DNA from 3 places in the Deefgea piscis genome. Region 2 is predicted to be linked to each of the others. Evidence: predicted binding sites of a transcription regulator. Region 2 holds the regulator's gene; each other region holds the start of a gene.

Region 1 (7,612 bases), 410 kb from region 2:
GTATGGCCGTTAATTTAGGTGCTCGCCAGATTCAACAGCTCGCGGGTGAGCTTGAGCAAGCGTGTATTGAGCAGCAATCCAATGAGCAGATTGCTAAGCAGTTAGCCATCGTGGTGGATGCGTTGCAACCAGTGCTGATTGGCCTGCGGCAATTGCAGGCCACACAGCAAGAGAGTGAGTTGATTCGTTAAATGGCTTTCGCTCAGCGGTGCTGTTGATTCACCGCTGAGTCGAGCGCTATTGCGCTTATCGTAGCGGCGGTAAGTAGTTGAGTAATTCAAGCGGGTGTTCAATCTGGATATCTGCGCCCCAGCTTTGTGGCTGATCAGACGCGCGTATATAGCCATAATTGGCCAGTACCGTTGTCATGCCTACATTGCGTCCCGCTTCAATATCACGTTCGGCATCGCCAACATATAGGCAATGGGCCGGATCAATGCCCAGTTGGGCCGCAGCATGCAGCATAGGTTCAGGTGCTGGCTTGGGTATGCCTACCGTATCCCCAGAAATACAGGTCTCTGGCGCAATAGGTAAGGGGAGTAATTGAATCAATGGGTCGGTAAAGCGCATCGGCTTATTGGTGATAATCCCCCAAGCTAAACCTCGCGCGTTAATCTGCGTGATTAACTCGCTCATCCCATCAAATAACACTGTGTCTTGGCAAACATAGTTCTGGTAATGATCGAAAAAACGCGCGAGTAAAGGCGCATATTCGGCGTCATCCGGTGTAAAACCAAATCCTAGCTCCAAAATGCCGCGTGCGCCGTGGCTGGCTAAGGGGCGAATCGCCGCATAAGGCTGCGGCTCACGGCCTTCTTCCAGTAGTAGTCGATTGAGTGCGCCAGCCAAATCGGGCGCGGTATCGGCCACGGTGCCATCGAGGTCAAATAAAACGGCGCGGATCATGCATTTTTCTGCGTGGCGACGATGTAATTGACATCGGTGTCATCGCTTAGTTTGTAAATGTCGGTGATTGGGTTGTACGTCATACCGGTAATGGCGACGGTATTTAAGCCCACGGCGCGGGTCATGCGCGCCAATTCGGACGGTTTAATAAATTTTTTATATTCGTGTGTCCCGCGCGGCAACATATTGAGTACATATTCAGCGCCAAGCACGGCGAGTAAATAGGACTTTGGATTGCGATTGAGTGTTGAAAAAAACACCCAGCCACCCGGTTTAACTAAGCGAGCGCAAGCTTCGATAATGCTGGCGGGCGATGGCACATGCTCCAGCATTTCCATACAAGTGACCACATCAAAGCTTTCTGCTTGCTCAGCGGCCAGTTGCTCAACGGGGATGTTTTGGTAATTAACGCTTAAACCCGACTCAAATAAATGCAATTTTGCGACTTTAAGTGATTTTTCGGCCAAATCAATGCCCGTCACGATGGCGCCGCGTTCGGCTAAGCCTTCAGATAAAATGCCGCCGCCACAACCCACGTCCAGCATGGTGAGGCCTTTGATGCCGGCGTATTGCTCAATAAAACCGACGCGCAATGGGTTGATTTCATGCAAGGGTTTGAATTCGCTGCTTTTGTCCCACCATTTATGCGCAAGAGCAGAAAATTTCTCGATCTCAGCTTGATCGACATTAATATGGGTATCGGTCACAACGGTATTCCTTATGAGGCTTAGATAGCAATACTTACCAAAGCTATATCAAACAGTCGGCAATTGCATCGATTAAATACTGGCCGGCAAATTCAAAGCGATTGGTGAAAACAAATAGATAGCGAATCGTAGCATGCCTAGGCGCGCGCGTGCAGTATGGTGCAGGGGAGGCATTGCGGTATTTCTTACAGACGTAAAAAAACCGACCTAAAGGTCGGTTTTTCTATACTGCGAAGAGCTAATTACTTAGCTTCAACAGCAGAAGCAACGTCAGAAGCTGCTTGAGCAACGTCAGAAGCTACAGCGTCAACAGCAGAAGCTGCAGTTGCTTCAACAGCAGAAGCTGCTTCAACAACAGCAGAAGCAGCATCAGCAGCTACTTCTTCTTTTTTACCGCAAGCAGACAAAGCAACAGCCAACAAAGCAGCAACGAGTAGAGTTTGTTTCATTTTTAAGACCTTTTAGCTAAAAAGTGAGGGTAATTTCAAAGCAAAACAGCAAACTATTTTGCTGACTTGATTCAAATAAATTTCTTAAGTTGTTCACACAACCGACAGGACGAATTCTAAGCACTGCAGAACAAAATGGCTAGTGCCCAAGCGGCAAAAACAGGGGGTATTTAGATTGAATCTCGCTACTTCGTGTAACCGCGTGTACAGCCTTATAAATAAAGGCGTTGCAGGCTATCTGCAGGGCTAGCTTGCTCCCAGAGTAGGGCAAAATCGTGTTGCAAATTCGCGACGACGTGCGGGTTTTCCCCAGTCTCGCCACGAAAGTGCGAAAAATGATGTCTTTGCATAAAAAATTGTCGGTCAGCGATGACAAAGCCTTTTTCTTGCCCGTAAGAAAAAGTCGTGACTTGCCGTATTTCAATTAAATGTGAAAATCGATCACGCAATTGCAATAGGCGCGGGCAGCGCGTGGCCAAAAAATCGGCGTTTTGCACCAAGATTTTTAATCGCCCGGGTGAGGGCGCAGTAAAAAAAGCCCACAGCGCATCATGGCAAGCGCGACTATCAATATCGCTTTCGCAATAGTCGCGCTCACAAAGAATCAGCTCGCGCTGCGCTAAACGTAAAACGTTGAGCAGTGCTGTTTGATAATCCAGCTTGCGATCAAACGGTGTCAGTGCCGCTCGGTTTGAGGGTGATGTAGCCATATTCATAATAAGTGAACAAGGTTTCTATAAGACCTTCAGTATAAACACCAGCTTCAAGCTGTCTATTATTTGCGAGTGTTTGTAATTCATTAATTGCCTCAGCAGGACACTCTAGTAATTCACCATTAATAAACATGGCCTCGTCGCTGTAGAGCATTTGGCTTTTTAGGTCGAGCATCACGCCCGATGTCGCCACTGCGGCAGCAAAATCATCAAAATCGAGCAATTCTTCGGTTTGATCAAAAAACACATGCGGTGGCGGCTCTGTAAAGTAGCGACCAATAAAGTCTTTCACGCGCTCATCATTCCATTGAATGTTTTGCAGCATTTGGCTGATGCGATCGGTAAATTGCTCGTCAATTCTTGCCGGTACATTGGTTACCGTTGCATCAGGGTCGGCGTACATACCGTCAAGGCAGATTTCGTCTTGCAGATACTCTAAAAATTTGACGGCGATTTCTTGTGTCTTTGGCGCGCGAAAACCAATCGAATAAGTCATGCCCGGCTCAAGTGCCACGCCGTAATGCGCGTATTGTGGCGGCAGATACAGCATGTCGCCATGCTCTAAAATCCATTCTTGCTCAGGGTTAAAATCTTTTAGCACGCGAATCGGCGCGTCTTCGATAAAGCCGCTGGCATCATCGCTGGAAATTTGCCAGCGCTTTTTGCCACCCACTTGCAATAAAAACACATCATACGAATCATAATGTGGGCCAACCGTGCCACCGGGCGGCGCATAAGAAATCATTAAGTCATCAAGACGCGTGTAAGGTAGGAAATTAAAGCGGTACAATAATTCAGAAATATGCGGAACTAAATGATTCACGCTTTGGACCAAAATAGTCCAATCAGTTTCGCCAAGTCGCTTTAGGCGAGACGGAGTAAATGGCCCGCTTTCGAGTTTCCATTGCTCATTTTTGTATTCGATTAATCGCGATTGCACATCGTCGCGCTCGGCCAGTTCGGCTAGGCGAGCGTAGTCGATGATTTCTGGGAAGTCAGCCCACGCTTGGCGAATGAGCAAAGGTTTTTTTTGCCAATATTCACGTAAAAATTCTTCGGGTGAGATGGCGCCTAATAGTGTTTTACGCATGGCTGATGACTATAACGGAAAATAAGAAGTCTAATTATCGCACTGACTGGAGTATTTATGCTGAATTCTGGAGATGTTGCACCACAGTTCGCTTTGCCGGACGCACAAATGAATACGGTACAACTGGCTGATTTTTTGGGTAAAAAAATTGTTATCCTGTATTTTTTTAATGGCGACAAAACGCCAGGCGGTATTTTAGAAGCGATTGAGTTTTCTGACCGTGTTGCAGCATTTGCGAAATATGGCGCTGTTATTCTCGGTGTGAGCCGAGATGACTGTATGGCGCACGAGTCATTTATTGATGAGCACGGGCTTGAATTTGAGCTGCTCTCGGACGCCGAGAGCGAAGTGATTGCCTTGTATCATGCGCAACACCGATGGGAAGCAAAGGGCATGGTAAGATACGGTATTGACCGCTCGACGTTTGTGATTGATCAAACGGGCATCATTCGGCATGCTTTCTACCACGTGACCCCCAAAGGCCATGCGGCTGAAATACTAGAACTCGTCAAACAGATCGAGATTCATTAACTATCAGGACTAAATACAATGCAAATTGCAAAAAATTCCGCAGTGACCATTAACTATGAAATGTACAACGCAGAAGGCGTACAAATCGACAAAACCGAAGAGCCAATTGCTTATTTGCACGGTGGCTACGACAACATCTTGCCTTTGGTTGAAGAAGCTTTGCACGGTAAAGCCGTTGGCGACACTGTTGAAGTAACTATGTCAGCTGAAGACGCTTTTGGCGAATTCGAGCCAGAATTGGTGCGTGAAGAAGACAAAGACGTGTTCCCACCAGAAGTTGAAGTGGGCATGATGTTTGAAGCGGATGATCCTGTTTCTGGCGATGTGATTTTGTTCCGCGTAACTGAAATCAACGACGGCACTGTCACTGTTGATGGTAACCACCCATTTGCTGGCATGAGCATTCGCTTTGTCGCTTCAGTAGTTGATGTTCGCGATGCAACTAGCGAAGAATTGTCGCACGGCCACGTACACGGCGCGCACGGTCACCACCACTAAGATTTAAATGGTTTGGTGATTTAAATGAGAAAAGGCAGCTTTAGCTGTCTTTTTTTGTACCTACGGCGGCATGAGTTCATTTATTGGCTAAGTAGTCGATGTTCGCGATGCAACTAGCGAAGAGTTGTCGCACGGCCACGTACACGGCGCGCACGGTCACCACCACTAAGATTTAAATGGTTTGGTGATTTAAATGAGAAAAGGCAGCTTTAGCTGTCTTTTTTTGTACCTACGGCGGCATGAGTTCATTTATTGGCTAAGTAGTCGATGTTCGCGATGCAACTAGCGAAGAATTGTCGCACGGCCACGTACACGGCGCGCATGGTCACCACCACTAAGATTTAAATGGTTTGGTGATGAATGAGAAAAGGCAGCTTTGGCTGTCTTTTTTTGTACCTACGGCGGCATGAGTCCATTTATTGGCTAAGTAGTTGATGTTCGCGCGATGCAACTAGCGAAGAATTGTCGCACGGTCACGTACACGGCGCGCATGGTCACCACCACTAAGATTTAAATCATTTGGTGATGAATGAAGAAAAGGCAGCTTTGGCTGTCTTTTTTTGTGTCTGCTGATTTATCAATGAGTATCAATGAGTGGGCGGGACTGTTCTTGTTGCAAACTTGCAACCCGCTGTCTGTATGCTTTTTGTTTGCTGCGCCAATCAAATCAAGCCATACAAGGATTTTGATTTTTATTGCCGCCATTGATCGACTAGCACAGAGCAGGCCACTTGCACCAGATCCCCTCTTTACCCTAGTATTTGTGTCTATAAGCAGAGGGCAACACAAGATGTAGTGTTTTCTGCACAAATAACCCACAAAATTATCCACAAGCAGCGTGGCGAGCTTGATTTAGCCGCTAGCTGCACGACTGGTGAACGAATGACTGATACAGCGAAACTTTCTCACATCACACTTGATGCCGCGGCCTACGCAAATTATAAAATTATTCGCCGCAATGGCTCGGTGGTGGCGTTCGAACCATCGAAAATCTCGGTCGCCTTAAGCAAAGCATTTATTGCTGTGCAAGGCAGCCATGCCGCGTCGAGTGCCGCCGTGCGCGATCAAGTGCATCTGCTGACGGATTCTGCCGTGTCGGCCTTGATGCGTCGCAAGCCAGAAGGTGGCGCGATTCATATCGAAGACATCCAAGACCAAGTTGAATTGGCTTTGATGCGCTCAGGCGAGCACGACGTTGCCCGCGCTTATGTGTTGTATCGCAGTGAACGCCAGCGTGAACGCGCCGCTGCACGTCACGAGAGCGAGCCAGAACACCAAATTAATGTTTTATTTGAAGACGGCAGCTTGCGTCCGCTCGATTTAGACAAAGTCAAAGCCTTAATCGCCTCGGCATGTACCGGCCTTGAGCAATACACCGATCAAGCCGTTATTTTGGCTGAAATGCTCAAAAACGTGTACGACGGTGTGTCTGCCGATGAATTGCGTAAATCAGCCGTATTGGCAGCGCGTACTTTCCTTGAGAACGATCCAGCCTACGGCTTGGTAACGGCGCGTTTATTGCTCAATACCATTCGTCGTGAAGTTTTGGGCGCTGAAACCAGCCACGAAGAAATGGCTGAACGCTACGCCACGTATTTCCCACAATTTATCAAAAAAGGGATTGCGGCTGAATTACTCGATGAAAAACTCGGTCAGTACGATTTAAGCAAAATCGCTGCCGCCTTGGATCATAATCGCGATTACCAGTTTGGCTACCTTGGCCTGCAAACGCTATACGATCGTTATTTCTTGCATATCAATGATCAACGCATTGAACTGCCGCAAGTGTTCTTTATGCGTGTGGCCATGGGCTTGGCGCTGAACGAAGTGAATCGTGAAGAGCGCGCCATTGAGTTTTACAATGTGCTGTCGAGCTTTGACTTTATGTCTTCGACGCCAACGCTATTTAATTCCGGTACCCGCCACAGCCAAATGTCGAGCTGCTACTTAACGACTGTGCCAGACGATTTGGACGGTATTTTTGAAGCGCTAAAAGAAAACGCCTTGTTGTCTAAATTTGCCGGTGGTTTGGGCAATGACTGGACTTCAGTTCGCGCCATGAATAGCCACATCAAAGGCACCAACGGTAAATCACAAGGTGTCGTGCCCTTCCTTAAAGTAGTCAACGACACTGCTGTTGCCGTGAACCAAGGTGGTAAACGCAAAGGTGCAGTCTGCGCTTACCTTGAAACTTGGCACGCCGATATCGAAGAATTCCTTGAATTGCGTAAAAATACCGGTGACGATCGCCGCCGCACGCACGATATGAATTCGGCCAACTGGATTCCTGACTTGTTTATGAAACGAGTGATGGATGGTGGCGAATGGACTTTGTTTAGCCCATCTGAAGTGCCTGATTTGCACGACAAAGTCGGTAAAGCCTTTGAAACCGCTTACACCGCCTACGAAGCCAAAGCCGCACGTGGTGAAATGCGCGTTGCTAAAACGATTTCGGCGCTGGGCCTGTGGCGCAAAATGTTGACCATGTTGTTTGAAACTGGTCATCCATGGATCACCTTTAAAGACCCTTGTAATATTCGTAGCCCACAGCAACACGTTGGCGTCGTGCATTCAAGTAATCTGTGTACTGAAATCACGCTGAACACCAATGAAGAAGAAATCGCCGTATGTAATCTCGGTTCGATCAACTTATACAACCATTTAAAAAATGGTCAGCTCGACGCCGAAAAACTCTCGCGCACCGTGAAAGTGGCGATG
Region 2 (7,612 bases):
CTTCAGGCGGCTTTTTTGCGTTTTACACAGCGCTACTGGTTTCGCGAAGTTTCCAACCAAGCCATCAGCAGCCAATTGTTTTTGATGCTAAAACGCCAGCTAGATACCGAAACCTTGTATGCCGACGTACGAGAATCGGTGCAGGCAATGAGCCAATACCTTGAAAATGAAGACTTACGCCGACAAGCCGATACAGTGGTTCGATTGACCGTGGTGACGATTTTAGGTTTGGTGGGTACGACAATTACCGGTTTCTTGGGGATGAATCTATTTGCTTTGGCGGAAGAAAGTGGCTGGAATCGCTTGTGGTATTTCATTGGCGTGAGTATTCCAATTACGCTGTTGATTCTATTTACAGTCGCTAAATCAAAAAGTTTATCTGAGTTTTTGGATGTGTTATCGGATGATCGAGTGCTCTGGTTGAGTAAAATCAAGCAGTTTTTGCATATAAAAACCTGAGCATGAAAGGAATGCATGCTGATGTGAGCAGATGTTTTGTTGATCGGAGTGCTGTAAGTTGCTCATGTCGTGGTAGAATTGCGCATCTTTTAACGATGAATACGGATGCGTTAACTCATGTTCTCTAAGTCTCAAACCATTGCCCAGTATGATCCTGATCTCGCCGCTGCCATGGCGGCCGAAGTTGTTCGTCAGCACGAACACATCGAGCTGATCGCATCGGAAAACTACACTAGCCCAGCAGTGATGGAGGCTCAAGGCTCGCAACTGACAAATAAATACGCCGAAGGTTATCCTGGTAAGCGTTTTTATGGTGGCTGTGAATACGTTGACGTCATCGAACAACTCGCTATTGATCGTGTAAAAGCTTTGTTTGGCGCTGAATACGCCAATGTGCAGCCGCACTCTGGCTCACAAGCTAATCAAGCGGTGTATTTTTCTATCTTGAAACCGGGCGATACCATTATGGGTATGAATCTGGGTCATGGTGGTCATTTAACGCATGGTTCGCCAGCTAATTTATCAGGTAAATTATTCAATATCGTGGCTTACGGTTTGAATGAAAACGAAGAAATCGATTACGACGATATGGAGCGCGTTGCGCTAGAAACCAAGCCAAAATTGTTGATCGGTGGTGCATCAGCCTACGCACTGCGTTTTGACTGGGCGCGTATGCGTGAAATCGCCGACAAAGTTGGCGCTTACTTCATGGTTGATATGGCGCATTACGCTGGTTTGATCGCGGCAGGCGTTTATCCAAATCCAGTACCGCACGCTCACTTTGTAACATCGACTACGCACAAAACATTGCGTGGTCCACGTGGCGGGATTATCTTAGCTAAAGCTGAGTTTGAAAAATCAATCAATTCTAATGTGTTCCCAACATTGCAAGGCGGCCCGCTAATGCACGTGATCGCAGGTAAAGCGATTGCATTTAAAGAAGCGGCAACAGAAGAATTCAAAACTTACCAAAAACAAGTGTTGCTCAATGCACAAGCCATGGCGGCAACCTTGGCTGAACGTGGTTTGCGGATTATTTCTGGTCGTACCGAATCGCACGTATTCTTGGTTGACTTGCGCCCTAAAGGCTTGACTGGTAAAGCTGCGGATGCCGTTTTGGGCAAAGCACACATTACCGTTAATAAAAATGCGATCCCAAATGATCCAGAAAGCCCATTTGTAACCTCGGGGATTCGTATTGGTGCACCTGCCATTACCACTCGCGGCTTTAAAGAAGCAGAAGCCATTCAAGTTGCGCATTTAATTGCTGATGTATTAGACAACCCGAATGATGAAGCTAATTTGGCCGCGGTTGCCGAAAAAGTAAAAGCATTAACGGCGCGTTTCCCAGTTTACGAAGTATAATTTCACGCAATTAAAAAAGGTGGTGCACCTGCACCACCTTTTTGCATTTTGATGTACCAAGATTAGGTATATTAATCCAAGGCAATTCTCAGTTGACTTGGATTAATATACCAAGCGTATTACTACCAATGTGCCTTGGCTTGGCTGTTCAATATGAAATGAACAGCTTAAGATGCTCTTTATTCGTTCTTTTTAGGTTTTCGTGCTATGAAATGCCCATTTTGCGGTTCACCCGACACTCAAGTCGTGGATTCTCGCGTTTCTGACGAAGGGGATACTGTACGTCGTCGTCGTCGTTGTGCGATTTGCGATAAGCGTTTCACCACTTTTGAAACTGCTGAAGTACGTATGCCGCAAGTAGTGAAGCAAACTGGTCAGCGTGTTGAATTTGAAAGAGAAAAAATTCGCACCAGTTTTATGCGCGCCTTACACAAGCGCCCAGTGCCAACCCCTTTGGTTGATGAAGCCATTTCCCGAATTATTCAAAAAGTACTGACTGTTGGCGAACGAGAAATTATGTCGCGACAGATCGGTGAAATGGTGATCGCTGAGCTCGCCAAGCTCGATAAAGTCGCCTATATCCGCTTTGCCTCAGTGTATCGCTCATTTCAAGACGTTGAAGATTTTCGTGACGTCATTCGTGAAGTCAGCAAGGAATAGGCATGGCTTGGCGTTCGATCGACTACCTTATGATGGCTCAGGCGCTGCATCAGGCCAAATTGGGCCAAAATAACACCTCGCCCAATCCGAGTGTTGGCTGTGTTTTGACTAAAAACGATCAAATAATCAGCATGGGCCATACCCAAGCCGCCGGTGGCGCGCATGCCGAAGTGATGGCGCTGCGTGCTGCGGGTTCGGCCGCACAAGGTGCCACTGCGTATGTCACTTTAGAGCCATGTAGTCACTTTGGAAAAACGCCGCCCTGCGCCAACGCGCTGATTGCTGCTGGCGTGACACGAGTGATTGCCGCATTATTGGATCCAAATCCTCTGGTATCAGGGCAGGGCTTACAGCGACTGGCCGAGCATGGCATTGTCGTTGAGCATGGTTTAATGGCTGCCGAGGCATTGACGCACCATCAAGGTTTTTTTAGCCGGATGATCCGTCAACGGCCTTGGCTGCGCTGTAAAGTTGCCGCCAGTTTGGATGGGCAGATTGCACTTAGTAATGGGCAGTCCCAATGGATTACGGGGCCTGCTGCTCGTGCGGATGTACAACGAATTCGTGCCCGCTCATGTGCGATGATCACTGGCATTGCAACGATTTTGCATGACGACCCCCAGCTCAATGTGCGTGATTTCCCAGTTGAGCGTCAGCCGATTAAGGTGATTTTAGATAGTCAAATGCGCACGCCCGTATCGGCTAAAATTTTACAGCAGGGTCAAGTTTTGATTGTCGCGGCGCAAGAGACAGAGCGCCGATTGGCTTTGGAAGCAGCAGGTGCTGAAGTGATTTTGTGCCCTGATCAATCCGGCGTTCGGATTGATTTGGCTGCACTATGTGACGTATTGGCAGTACGCGGTTGCAATGAAGTGACGCTTGAGGCCGGTGGTACTTTAGTCGGCGCTTTTTTTGCGGCAGGTTTAATTGACGAATTGTGGCTGTATCAAGCGCCGGTATTGCTGGGGCAAGGGCAGGCGATGGCACAGTTTTGCTTGAGTGATTTAAGTCAAAAACAAGTCCCAACGCACATTGCTCGACGTATGGTGGGTGATGATCAGCGCATTATTCTGCGTTTTACTGATCCAGCAACCGAATGGTTAGGAAAATAAAAATGAATTCAAAACCCATCATTGTTTGCCCTGATTGCGGCAAGGAAATTGAAGTGTTAAAAGCATGTGGCGCGAGTAACTTTTTTTGCAATCATTGCAATGAATTAAAGTCGTCACAGCGCGTCAAGGCAGCCAATCCGCTGGTCTTTCCCGCTCAACCGGAAAAATAAGGACGTTTATGTTTACAGGCATTATTCAAGCGATCGGCCAGATTGAAGCCGTTACGCCTTTTGATGGCGGCGTACGCTTAACCATCGATGCGGGTGATTTAGATTTATCGAATGTCGGTTTAGGCGACAGTATTGCCCACAATGGCGCATGCATGACTGTTGTCGAGCAAATACCCAATGGCAAATATTTAATCGACGTCTCCGATGAGTCTTTGCGTTGCACCGTAGGATTAGATGCAATCGGCGCAGTGAATTTAGAAAAAGCCATGCGCTTGGGTGATATGCTTGGCGGTCATTTGGTTTCAGGACATGTGGATGGCGTTGGGCTGGTTCGCAGTTTTGATTCAGTGGGGGACAATCGCGAATTAATTATTTTGGCGCCGGCTGGCTTAGCAAAATATTTGGCAGTAAAGGGCTCGGTGGTCGTCAATGGCGTTTCGTTAACGACTAACTGGATTCGTGACGTGATCGATGGCTGTGAATTTTCGATTAACCTAATCCCACATACGCTGTCAGTGACGACGTTAGGGGCGATTGAGCCAGGTCAGCGCGTTAATTTAGAAATTGATTTGATCGCTCGCTATGTTGAACGTATGGTTTCTTTGGAGTCAAAATAATGAGCCAGATCGCACCTGTTAATGAAATTATTGCCGAATTAAAAGCCGGTCGCATGGTGGTTTTGGTCGACGAAGAAGACCGCGAAAACGAAGGTGATTTGGTGCTGGCCGCCGATTTTGTGACGCCTGAAGCCATTAACTTTATGGCTAAATTTGGGCGTGGCTTAATTTGCTTAACACTCGATCAAACGCGTTGCCAGCAGCTTAATTTACCAACGATGGTCAAAAACAATGGTTCTTCGTTTGGCACCAACTTTACCGCTTCAATCGAAGCGGCCGAAGGGGTCACTACCGGTATTTCAGCGCATGACCGCGCGCTGACGATTCAAAAAGCGGTTGCTTTTGGTGCTAAAGCCAGTGATTTAGTCTCACCTGGCCATGTATTTCCGATTATGGCGCAACCGGGCGGCGTTCTGGTTCGTGCCGGACACACCGAGGCAGGCTGTGATTTAGCGATGATGGCGGGTTTAACCCCAGCATCAGTCATTTGCGAAATCATGAATGAAGACGGCACTATGGCTCGTTTGCCAGAATTGCTTGAGTTTGCGAAAACGCATCAACTGAAGATTGGTACTATTGCCGATCTAATTCATTACCGTAGTCAAACAGAATCACTGGTCGAATGTGTGGGTCGGCGTATGATTCGCACCTTGGCCGGTGAGTTCGAATTGGCGGTTTATCGCGATAAATTAACCGCAGCAACGCACTTAGCGTTAATCAAAGGTCAGCCTGCAGTTGATCGTGAGGTTCTGGTTCGAGTGCATGAGCCATTATCGGTGATGGACTGGATTGATCTAGATTCATCTGCGCACTCTTGGTCTATTGAAGCGACGTTGAATGCCATCTCCGCCGCAGGTGAAGGCGTGGTGATTTTATTGCATCGCACCGAGCTGGGCTCCGATCTTTTGGGCCGTGCGCTACCTGAGTTAAAGCTCAATCCGCCGCAAAAATGGGATTTACGCACCTATGGGATTGGCGCGCAGATGTTAAAAGACTTAGGCGTTGGCCGGATGCGCCTAATGTCACCAGAGCGTAAAATCCCGAGCATGATGGGATTTGGATTAGAAATTACGGGCTTTATTGCCCCAGAAGGAAAATGAAAATGTCAAAAAATATTCCAACAATTGCACCCGTTTTGTCTGGTGCGGGATTGCGGATTGGTGTGGTAATGAGCCGATTTAACACCCCCGTTTGTGAAGGCCTACGTGATGTTTGCCTGACTGAGTTATTGGCGCTCGGTGTGGCCGAGCAAGATATCGTGCTGTGTTCGGTGGCCGGCGCTTTAGAAATTCCCGTGGTTTTACAAACCATGGCTGAAAGCGATCGTTTTGATGGCTTGATTGCACTTGGTGCGGTCATTCGAGGCGATACTTATCATTTTGAACTGGTGGCCAATGAGTCGGGCGCTGGGGTAACACGTGTGGGCTTGGATTTTGGGATTGCAATTGCGAATGCGATTTTAACTACCGACACGGATGAGCAAGCAGAAATTCGTATCAAAGAAAAGGGCCGTGATGCGGCTCGCACTGTCGTGGAAACGGCTAATTTAATTAAGGCATTACAAGTATGACTGAAGCCATCGTAGCACCTCGTCCAAAACCCAAATCGGCTCGTCGCCGTGCGCGTGAATTTGCCGTTCAAGGGACTTACCAATGGCTAATGACGCGGGATACGGTCAATAATATTGATCTTTTTATTCACAACAGTACTTCTTATTTTAACAAGTGCGATGAAGCTTTGTACCGTGGCATTTTGTTTGGCGTGATTAAAGACGCCGGTGCTTTAACCAAAGCACTTGAGCCACACGTTGAGCGCCCATTGGAAGAAGTTAGCATCGTTGAAATGGCGATTTTATATACTGGCGCTTTCGAAATTATTTCAATGCCAGAAACACCATATCCGGTCATTATCAATGAGTCGATTGAATTGGCCAAAACATTTGGTGGTTCAGACGGTCATCGTTTTGTGAATGGTGTACTCGACAAGTTGGCCGCTTTGGTGCGCGCCGAAGAGTTTGCTGCTGCGGCAGCAAAACGTCGTTAATTTAAAATCCCCCTTAACTGCCCAGTTGCTTGGGCAGGGTTAAATGTTGTGAATGAATTCGATTTAATCGCTAAATATTTTACCCGCCCAGCGGTCAATGCCGATTTAGGTATTGGTGATGATGCCGCATTAATGTCGATCACCGCTCAGCATCAATTGGCCATTTCGGTGGATATGCTGGTCGCGGGTCGGCATTTTTTTGCCGATGCCGATCCTGAGCGGTTAGGGCATAAATGCTTGGCCGTTAATTTGTCCGACATGGCGGCAATGGGGGCAAAACCGACTTGGTTTACGCTGTCGCTGGCCTTGCCAGCCATGGACGAAGCTTGGTTGGCAGCATTTAGTCGTGGACTATTTGCCTTGGCCGATCAACATGCGGTGTCTTTGGTTGGCGGTGACACGACCAAAGGGCCATTAACCATTTCAATTCAAATTGCCGGCGAGATTCCAAGCGGGCAAGCTTTGCTGCGTAGCGGCGCTCAAATCGGCGACGATGTGTGGGTGTCTGGCGCTTTAGGTGCCGCCGCTGCGGCCGTGATGCATCGTACGGGTCGCATTGCTTTACCTGCCGATATCGCCCAACGCTGTGATTTGCGCTTAGATCAGCCTACGCCTCGGCTGGCACTGGGTATGGCATTGCGCGGTATTGCAAGTGCGGCACTGGATTTGTCGGATGGCATTCTGGGCGATTTGGCGCATATTTGTGAGCAATCAAAATGCGCGGCACGGCTTGAACTCGATTTGATGCCATATGCCGCTGAACTCAAGGCGCTCCCGAGCACGCTGGCTTTAGAAGCCGTGCTCGCAGGAGGGGACGATTATGAGCTCTGTTTTACAGCATCGCCTTTGCAGCGCCAGCAAATTTTAGCCATTGGACAAAGCTTGGCGACACCCTTGTATCGGGTCGGGGAAATCATCACCCAGCAGCCTCAATCGCCCTTAGTGCAAGTATTTGATGCATCAGGGAACGTCATCGCGACCCCGTTTACTGGTTTTGATCACTTTAAATGAAAAAACAACCTCAGATCGCTGTTGATCTTCGCTTTCTTTTGGCGCACCCAGCGCATTTTATTGCGCTGGGCTTTGGAAGTGGTTTGCCTAAAGTTGCACCAGGCACTTGGGGTACTTTAGCGGCGCTTCCTTTGTTTGCGCTTTTGCAGTATTTTTTTACACCACTGACCATCGC
Region 3 (7,612 bases), 1.1 Mb from region 2:
AAACCCCATCGTGTGGTCGCCTCTTACAACACACGCAAAATTTTATACATTTAAATCATTGTGAAATAAGGAGTGAAACAAGCAAGCGTCATCTCCACGCAAGCCATATTTAGTAGATTAGTCAAAATTCAGGGAAATGCACTAGCTATCACTCCAGCAATCGCACTCACGTCTCCTCCAAGTCACACTCAGACCTTTAAAAATCGCCAAATGCCCAGATGTGATTCAAAACCGTATGCTTAAGGATTGCGCAATGACTCAAATGACCCCACAAGAAATTGTCCACGAACTGGACAAACACATCGTCGGCCAAGCCGCAGCCAAAAAAGCCGTGGCCATTGCGCTGCGTAATCGCTGGCGTCGTCAGCAAGTGGCCGAGCCACTGCGTAGCGAAATCACGCCAAAAAACATCTTGATGATTGGCCCGACTGGCGTAGGGAAAACCGAAATCGCTCGCCGGCTGGCCAAATTATCTGACGCACCATTTATTAAGGTTGAAGCGACTAAATTCACCGAAGTCGGCTATGTCGGCAAAGACGTCGACAGCATCATTCGCGACTTAATCGAAATCGCCATCAAGCAAGTTCGCGATCAAGCCATCAGCAAAAATCGCATCAAGGCCGAAGACGCAGCAGAAAACCGCGTACTCGATGTGCTATTGCCGCCCGCAGCGCCAGCGTATGGCGAAGTCAATGCCAATGATGGCATGAGCGAAACGCGGCAAAAATTCAGAAAAATGCTGCGTGAAGGCAAATTTGACGACAAAGAAATCGAAATCCAAGTTGCGGCCACTGCGCCGACAATGGAAGTATTTGCGCCACCGGGAATGGAAGACTTCTCTAGCCAGATTCAAAATATGTTTAAAGGCGCAATGAGTGAAAAAACCAAGGCACAAAAACTCAAAGTACCTGACGCACTCAAAGCATTGATCGACGAAGAAGCCGCCAAACTAGTCAATGATGAAGACACCAAAACCGAGGCGCTACGCGCGGTTGAACAAAACGGCATTGTGTTTATCGACGAAATCGACAAAGTGACCACCCGCTCAGAAGGACAAGGCGGTGAAGTGTCACGCCAAGGCGTACAGCGTGATTTGCTGCCGCTAGTGGAAGGCACCACCGTGACCACCAAATACGGCATGGTCAAAACTGACCATATTTTGTTTATTGCCTCTGGCGCGTTTCATTTAGCCAAACCATCGGATTTGATTCCTGAGTTGCAAGGCCGTTTCCCGATTCGCGTTGAGCTCAATTCGCTCACGGTGGACGATTTTGCCACCATTCTCACCGGCACCGATGCTTGCTTAGCCAAGCAATATCAAGCTTTGCTAGCGACTGAAGACGTCGAGCTGGTATACACCGAAGACGGGATTCGCAAACTGGCGCACATGGCATGGCAAGTCAATGAAAGCACCGAAAACATCGGCGCACGCCGCTTGTATACCGTGATGGAGCGTTTACTCGCCGACATTTCATTCGACGCCAAACGTGGCACGGTGACCATTGATGCTGAATTTGTTAGCAGCAAACTCGCCAGCGTCGCCAGCAACGACGACCTCGCCCGCTTTATGCTCTAAATTACCGGCAAACTGTTTGAATTTAAAACCTCAAAGACCAAGGTATTTCCATCTAGCCTTTCTATTTAAATGGCTAGATGGAAATACTCAACCATCAAGCAATTAAAATTTGCCAACCATAGGGTGGAATAAACGAAGTGCATTCCACCATAAGCTTCGCGACAAGGTTGAATGCGCTGTGCTTATTCCACCCTACAATGGCATTGTTTTTTATATTGGCTTAAAGCTAATCCCATCAAAAACTCATCGCAATACTCATCCCTGAGCCCGATACATTCGGTCCAAACATATAGCGCATTAAAAACCGGGTACGGGTTACAAACACAGGATGCGCGCTGCTATCGACCTCAAAACCTAATCCCACGGTAGATAAATAATCAAAGCCCAAGACCCCAGCCTGATCACCGTAATAATGCGAATGCGATGCTTCTAATACATAACGCAGCGGACGGCTTAAAAAAGTCAGTCCTGTCGGCGCACGATATCGCGTCCAGACATTGGCGGTTTGCGACTTGGCACTGCCGGCTACCGCATCGTTCGTTTTAAACGTTTGCAAATGCACTTGAGATAGGCGCAGCTCTAAATCCACTTCGTATTCGGGCTTGACCAGCTCGTAATCGAGCATTAAAGCGCCGCCTAAGCCGTACACATTCATGCTGCCTTTATCAAAAAAATTAAACTCTTTGCCCGTTTTATAATTAATCCACCAATTGGCGATTTTTAAATCACTCGCCACCGTACCCAATGAAAAATTAACAATCGGTCGCAACACCCAATTTTCTGCAATCGGAAAATCCCAGCCGATACCACCAGTGCCACTTAAGGAAGTCCATTTGAGCGGAATCGCACGCTCTTGTTCGCCATTAGTGGCGACAAAAGTCGGGTCAAAACGGCTGCCCGCTAACGCGCCTTCCAAATACAAAGGCACATCTTTGCTGATGGTTGAACCGCCCCCCAATTGCGTCATCATTAATTTTTTATTTTCACTTTCAGTACCTTTAATCGACAAACTACTGGCGGCCAAATCCAAAATCACCGAATACGACATCAAAGACAACACCGCATTGGCGCTGCGTTGCACATTGCTATTGGGTAATAAATTCAGCTCTTTTTTATCCTTTGCCGACAACGGTGACAGCAAGCTCAAACTGAGCAAAAAAAACAGCGCTAATTTTTTCATAAGCAAGTAATTCTTAAGTATTGCAAACAGATTTTCAGCATAGCATCAACGCCTGCCAGCTCAGCAAAGCCACGCAAAGACGCGGCATAAACACGACAAATTGTCATTATTTGGCCTCATCCAAGCAAAAAAAACAAATATTGACCACCATCAAAAACAGCCCATTATGTGCAGCAAGCAAAACAAAAACACCATATATTGTGTTTGCTTCGAGATAAAGCCACAAACCAACACAATAAGCTGCAGGCCAAAAGCAAAAGCCCTGTCAGCCAATAATCTCAATACCTGTACCACTGATTACGCACCAAGGAAAAAACAGCAATGCTCAAAGTGATTAAACGCGACGGCGCCAAAGCCGCCTACGACAGTGCCAAAATTTTTGAAGCCTGCCGCCGCGCTGCCACTGCTGCAAAATATCCGCAGCCAGACCAATTGGCCGAACAAATCACCAGCCAAGTTGAAGCACAATGCCGCACTTTGAGCCAGCACAATGCCCCTACCGGCTTATTAGATATTCCAACGATTCAGCAATGGGTCGAAGACGCCTTGATGCATGATTACCCCGAAGTGGCGCGGATTTATATTCAATATCGCTACGACAGAGATCGCACGCGCGCGCAAGGCTCGGAGCTACACGCCAAACTGATGGGCTTAGTCAATAAAACCGACAGCGAAGCCACTACTGAAAACGCCAATAAAGATGCCAATGTCTTTCCGGTGATGCGTGACCTGATGGCCGGCATTGTCTCGAAACAATTTGCCAGCACCTTTTTGCCCAAAGATATTTTAGAAGCGCACCACCAAGGCGATATCCATTTTCATGATCTGGATTACTCACCGTTTTTGCCGCTAACCAATTGCTGCCTCGTCGATTTAGAAGGCATGCTCAAAAACGGTTTTCGCCTTGGCAATGCAAAAATCGAAAGCCCTAAATCCGTCGGCGTCGCTTGCGCGGTCACAGCGCAAATTATTGCTCAAGTGGCCAGCCATCAATATGGCGGCACCACCATTCCCAATTTGGACCAAGTGCTCGCGCCGTATGTGCTCAAAAGCCATGCCAAAAATTTGGCCATTGCTCATGAATATGGCATTACCGACCCAGAACGCTACGCCACCGAGCGCACCGAAAAAGAAGCCTACGACGGCATTCAAGCGTGTGAATACGAAATCAACACGCTGTTTAGCTCCAATGGTCAGCAGCCCTTTGTAACCTTTTCATTCGGCATGGGCACCAGCTGGGCTGAGCGCATTATTCAGCAATCGATTTTGCGCGTACGAATTAAAGGCCTAGGCAAAGAAGGCACCACACCGGTGTTTCCTAAATTGGTGTTTTTTATCGACGAAGGCATTAACCTCAAGCCCACTGATCCCAATTACGACATCAAACAATTGGCGCTCGAATGCACGTCCAAACGTATGTATCCGGACATTATCTCGGCCAAGCTCAATCGCCAAATTACCGGTTCGAGCGTGCCAGTATCACCGATGGGTTGCCGCAGCTTTTTGCCCGCTTGGCGCGATGAACAAGGTAAAGAAGTCCTCAATGGCCGCAATAATCTAGGTGTAGTCAGCCTGAACCTGCCGCGTATTGCCATTGAAGCGCAAGGCAATATCGAGCAATTTAATCAGTTATTAGCGCAGCGCCTACAAGTATGCTTACGCGCACTCAATATTCGCATCCAACGACTGCAAGGCGTAAAAGCCAATGTAGCCCCGATTTTGTATACCGAAGGGGCGTTTGGGATTCGACTCAAGCCGCAAGACGACATCATGACGCTATTTAAAGATGGCCGCGCGTCGATCTCTTTGGGTTATATCGGTCTGCACGAAGTTGGCGTATTACTGTTTGGTCAACATCCCGCCGATGCCAGCGCCGCGCAAGCCTTTTTGCACCAGGTGGTCAAAACCATGGGGGATGCCACGCAGCGCTGGAAAGAAGAAACAGGCTTTGGCTTTTCGCTGTATTCCACGCCAAGTGAATCGCTGTGCTACCGCTTTTGTAAACTCGATCAAGAACGCTTTGGCGACATCAGCGACGTGACCGACAAAGGCTATTACACCAATTCATTCCATCTGGATGTGTACCGCAAAGTCAATCCATTTGAAAAAATCGACTTTGAAACCGGCTATGCCGAGCTCGCAACCGGCGGCCACATTACCTATGTTGAGCTGCCCAATATGAAGCACAATCTCTTGGCGCTCGAACGCATTTGGGATTACGCCATCGAACGTGTGCCGTATTTTGGCAGTAATACGCCGGTTGACGCCTGCGGCGCTTGCGGCTTTATGGGCGAAACCCTCGCCACCGCCAACGGCTTTGTCTGCCCCGACTGCGGCAACCACGACAGCGCCACGCTATCAGTCACCCGCCGAGTCTGCGGCTACCTCGGCAGCCCCAACGCTCGGCCGTTTAACAACGGCAAACAAAAAGAAGTCATGCGCCGAGTCAAACACCACGCGCATGCGGTTGAGTGATTGGGTATATCAACACAAGTATTTTAAATACATGCCCACAACCCTATACCCATGAATTACGACCGCTATTACACGCATGATCTGATCAACGGCCCCGGCATCCGCGTGACGCTTTTTGTCAGCGGCTGCCAACATGCGTGCGAAGGTTGCTACAACCCATCGACATGGGATAGAAAATCCGGCCAAGCCTTCACCGCTGAAATCGAACAAAAACTACTGCAAGCCTGCGAATCACACGACGGCCTTAGCCTCTCCGGCGGTGATCCACTGCACCCGGCCAATCGGGACGCCATCCTCCAACTCTGCCAAGCCTTTAAACAGCGCTACCCCGAAAAAAACATCTGGCTCTGGACTGGCTACGTGTTTGAAGAGCTGCAAGACCTCGCCATCATGCAATACATCGACGTGCTCATCGACGGCAAATTCGAACAAAATGCCCCCACCAGCCAACCCTGGCGCGGCTCTAGCAACCAACGCCTGATCGAACTCAAAAACCACCGCAACCGTGGTGGTGATTAATTCGCGGCAGCTTATTTGGGATTGGGGAAGTGTGTGCAAATTCGCAGGGTTTACGCACTCGGAATTATGCTAAATAAATCACAAATCGTCATAATTACGCCAAGCCTATCATCCAACACAATCATTGCAATTGGCTTTACAGCGCAACGTAGATAAATCACCAACCGGTTCACCGCGTGCGCAAATGCGCACCCTACAGAACTAAAATATACATTTCATTTTAAGAACAAAATTTAGGTCTAATATCGGCCGACATATTCGTCGTTGCGCAAAGCCATTGATCTTGTATCAAATCATAATTGAGGACGATGGTTGAATTAACTAAACTCGAAGGCGTATTTTGTAATTCACAACGAATCGATGCCGCTGTCACCGTAATAGCACAATGATTGGTTAAGGATTGCAAACCAATATCAGCAACTGAAGAAACGGTTTCGCCATTATTAATATGGCCAATAAAATTAGTTTTTCCTGCAGCAATTTCAGTATACGCAGCCATCGCTTTGCTTTGGCTTAAATATTGTTGATACTGATTAGTTGCGATAGAAGCAATAATGCCAATAATTGCAATCACCACCAACAATTCAATTAGAGTAAGGCCAGCTTGTATTTTCATTATTCCAGTTCCTCATAATAAAAAACAATCTTGAGCCATATTTAATTTTAGCTTGAAATCCAACTTATTTAATAAGAAGTAAGCCCCATAACTATGGGGCTTACTTTCAAACTATTACTTAACTAACAAAATTAAACGCCTGGGCAAGTTTTTGGCATCAAATCTGCAGGGCCGTCCGAAGTACAAGTCCAAGCACCAGCTGCATCACGCGCCCAAGTTAAAATTTTGCCATTAACTGCTGCTGGAGCATTAATAAGTGTACATGCAATACTAGCAACACCATCAGCTCCACCTGTAGCGGCAATGGTGCAATTCTGTGTCTTTGCTTGCAAACCAATATCTGTTTGAGCTGCGACTGTTTCGCCATTATTTAGTTTTTCTTCCATTGCTGTTTTACCTGCAGCAACTTCAGCTAAACCAGCAGTTGCTTTGGCTTTAGCTTGGTATGCAGAATATGCAGGGATCGCTACTGCAGCCAAAATACCGATAATCGCCACAACGATCATCAATTCAATCAAAGTAAAACCTTGTTGGGCGCGTTTCATAGTTTGGTTCATGGTATTGCTCCTAATGTATTGGGTGAGTAGGCAATTCTGCCTAACTTGATCTTGGTATAAGCAATCATCGTGCCAGCCGCGTAAATATGATGAGCCTAGCGTAATCACCCGTATGCAATCGTTGCAATAAAACCTAGGGAATAAGGCAATGCCGCCGCCGACTTCGCTACGCGCCATCAAAGTGACTAGGCTAAATTACGCAAAAATGTAGTTTAACCACTCTGAGTCTGACCATTTTTGTCACAAAAACTGCCGTAAATGGTAAAAATACCTATGCCGCAAACAACATCAAGCTAATTACCCATCCCCCATTCAACCTTTCCACCCCACTCGCACATTAATACTTCCCTGACAAATCTGGGCTTGTTACCATCAAGCGGATCAGTTAACGAGGTGGCGTATGCGTTTATTTTTGGTGGTTTGCTTATTGCTTAGCGCCCTGCCCGCCTTTGCGGCGCGGATTTTGCCGGAAGGGGCTTATGCGCAGATGGATTATTATGCGCCGCCGGTGATTCGTTTGGATGGCAAGGATTATTTGGTGTCAGCGGCGTTTCAGGTGCGTGATCAGCAAAACCGTTTGATTCCACCACAGCGCGTACCCCGTGATGTGCCGGTTTGGGTACAGCTTGAAGCCAATCGCAAGGATTTGGTGTGGAAAGCGTGGCTACTCTCGCCAGCTGAGATTGATT

The links. The regulator NrdR, encoded in region 2, represses ribonucleotide reductase genes. The targets are predictions, from matches to a motif close to AAANACNATATATNGTNTTT.
Region 1: the regulator NrdR is predicted to act here: its motif matches at 5,676-5,695, upstream of K4H25_RS11220 (ribonucleoside-diphosphate reductase subunit alpha).
Region 3: the regulator NrdR is predicted to act here: its motif matches at 2,943-2,962, upstream of nrdD (anaerobic ribonucleoside-triphosphate reductase).

The regions. Positions count from the first base shown of each region.
Region 1 covers NZ_CP081149.1:2,443,534-2,451,145, reverse strand. The annotation lists gene K4H25_RS11260 (trifunctional serine/threonine-protein kinase/ATP-binding protein/hybrid sensor histidine kinase/response regulator) at 1-191, shown strand, start outside; gene K4H25_RS11255 (HAD family hydrolase) at 247-906, opposite strand; gene ubiG (bifunctional 2-polyprenyl-6-hydroxyphenol methylase/3-demethylubiquinol 3-O-methyltransferase UbiG) at 903-1,613, opposite strand; gene K4H25_RS11245 (hypothetical protein) at 1,856-2,062, opposite strand; gene K4H25_RS11240 (DUF7931 domain-containing protein) at 2,275-2,778, opposite strand; gene K4H25_RS11235 (cupin domain-containing protein) at 2,729-3,865, opposite strand; gene K4H25_RS11230 (peroxiredoxin) at 3,923-4,396, shown strand; gene K4H25_RS11225 (FKBP-type peptidyl-prolyl cis-trans isomerase) at 4,415-4,894, shown strand; gene K4H25_RS11220 (ribonucleoside-diphosphate reductase subunit alpha) at 5,777-7,612, shown strand, end outside.
Region 2 covers NZ_CP081149.1:2,031,339-2,038,950, forward strand. The annotation lists gene K4H25_RS09450 (CorA family divalent cation transporter) at 1-459, shown strand, start outside; gene glyA (serine hydroxymethyltransferase) at 577-1,824, shown strand; gene nrdR (transcriptional regulator NrdR) at 2,032-2,484, shown strand; gene ribD (bifunctional diaminohydroxyphosphoribosylaminopyrimidine deaminase/5-amino-6-(5-phosphoribosylamino)uracil reductase RibD) at 2,487-3,596, shown strand; gene K4H25_RS17125 (YfgJ family double zinc ribbon protein) at 3,599-3,766, shown strand; gene K4H25_RS09475 (riboflavin synthase) at 3,775-4,383, shown strand; gene ribBA (bifunctional 3,4-dihydroxy-2-butanone-4-phosphate synthase/GTP cyclohydrolase II) at 4,383-5,483, shown strand; gene ribH (6,7-dimethyl-8-ribityllumazine synthase) at 5,486-5,953, shown strand; gene nusB (transcription antitermination factor NusB) at 5,950-6,426, shown strand; gene thiL (thiamine-phosphate kinase) at 6,475-7,437, shown strand; gene K4H25_RS09500 (phosphatidylglycerophosphatase A family protein) at 7,434-7,612, shown strand, end outside.
Region 3 covers NZ_CP081149.1:909,632-917,243, reverse strand. The annotation lists gene hslU (ATP-dependent protease ATPase subunit HslU) at 254-1,576, shown strand; gene K4H25_RS04360 (hypothetical protein) at 1,812-2,756, opposite strand; gene nrdD (anaerobic ribonucleoside-triphosphate reductase) at 3,078-5,231, shown strand; gene nrdG (anaerobic ribonucleoside-triphosphate reductase activating protein) at 5,283-5,750, shown strand; gene K4H25_RS04345 (pilin) at 5,971-6,366, opposite strand; gene K4H25_RS04340 (pilin) at 6,498-6,923, opposite strand; gene K4H25_RS04335 (hypothetical protein) at 7,324-7,612, shown strand, end outside.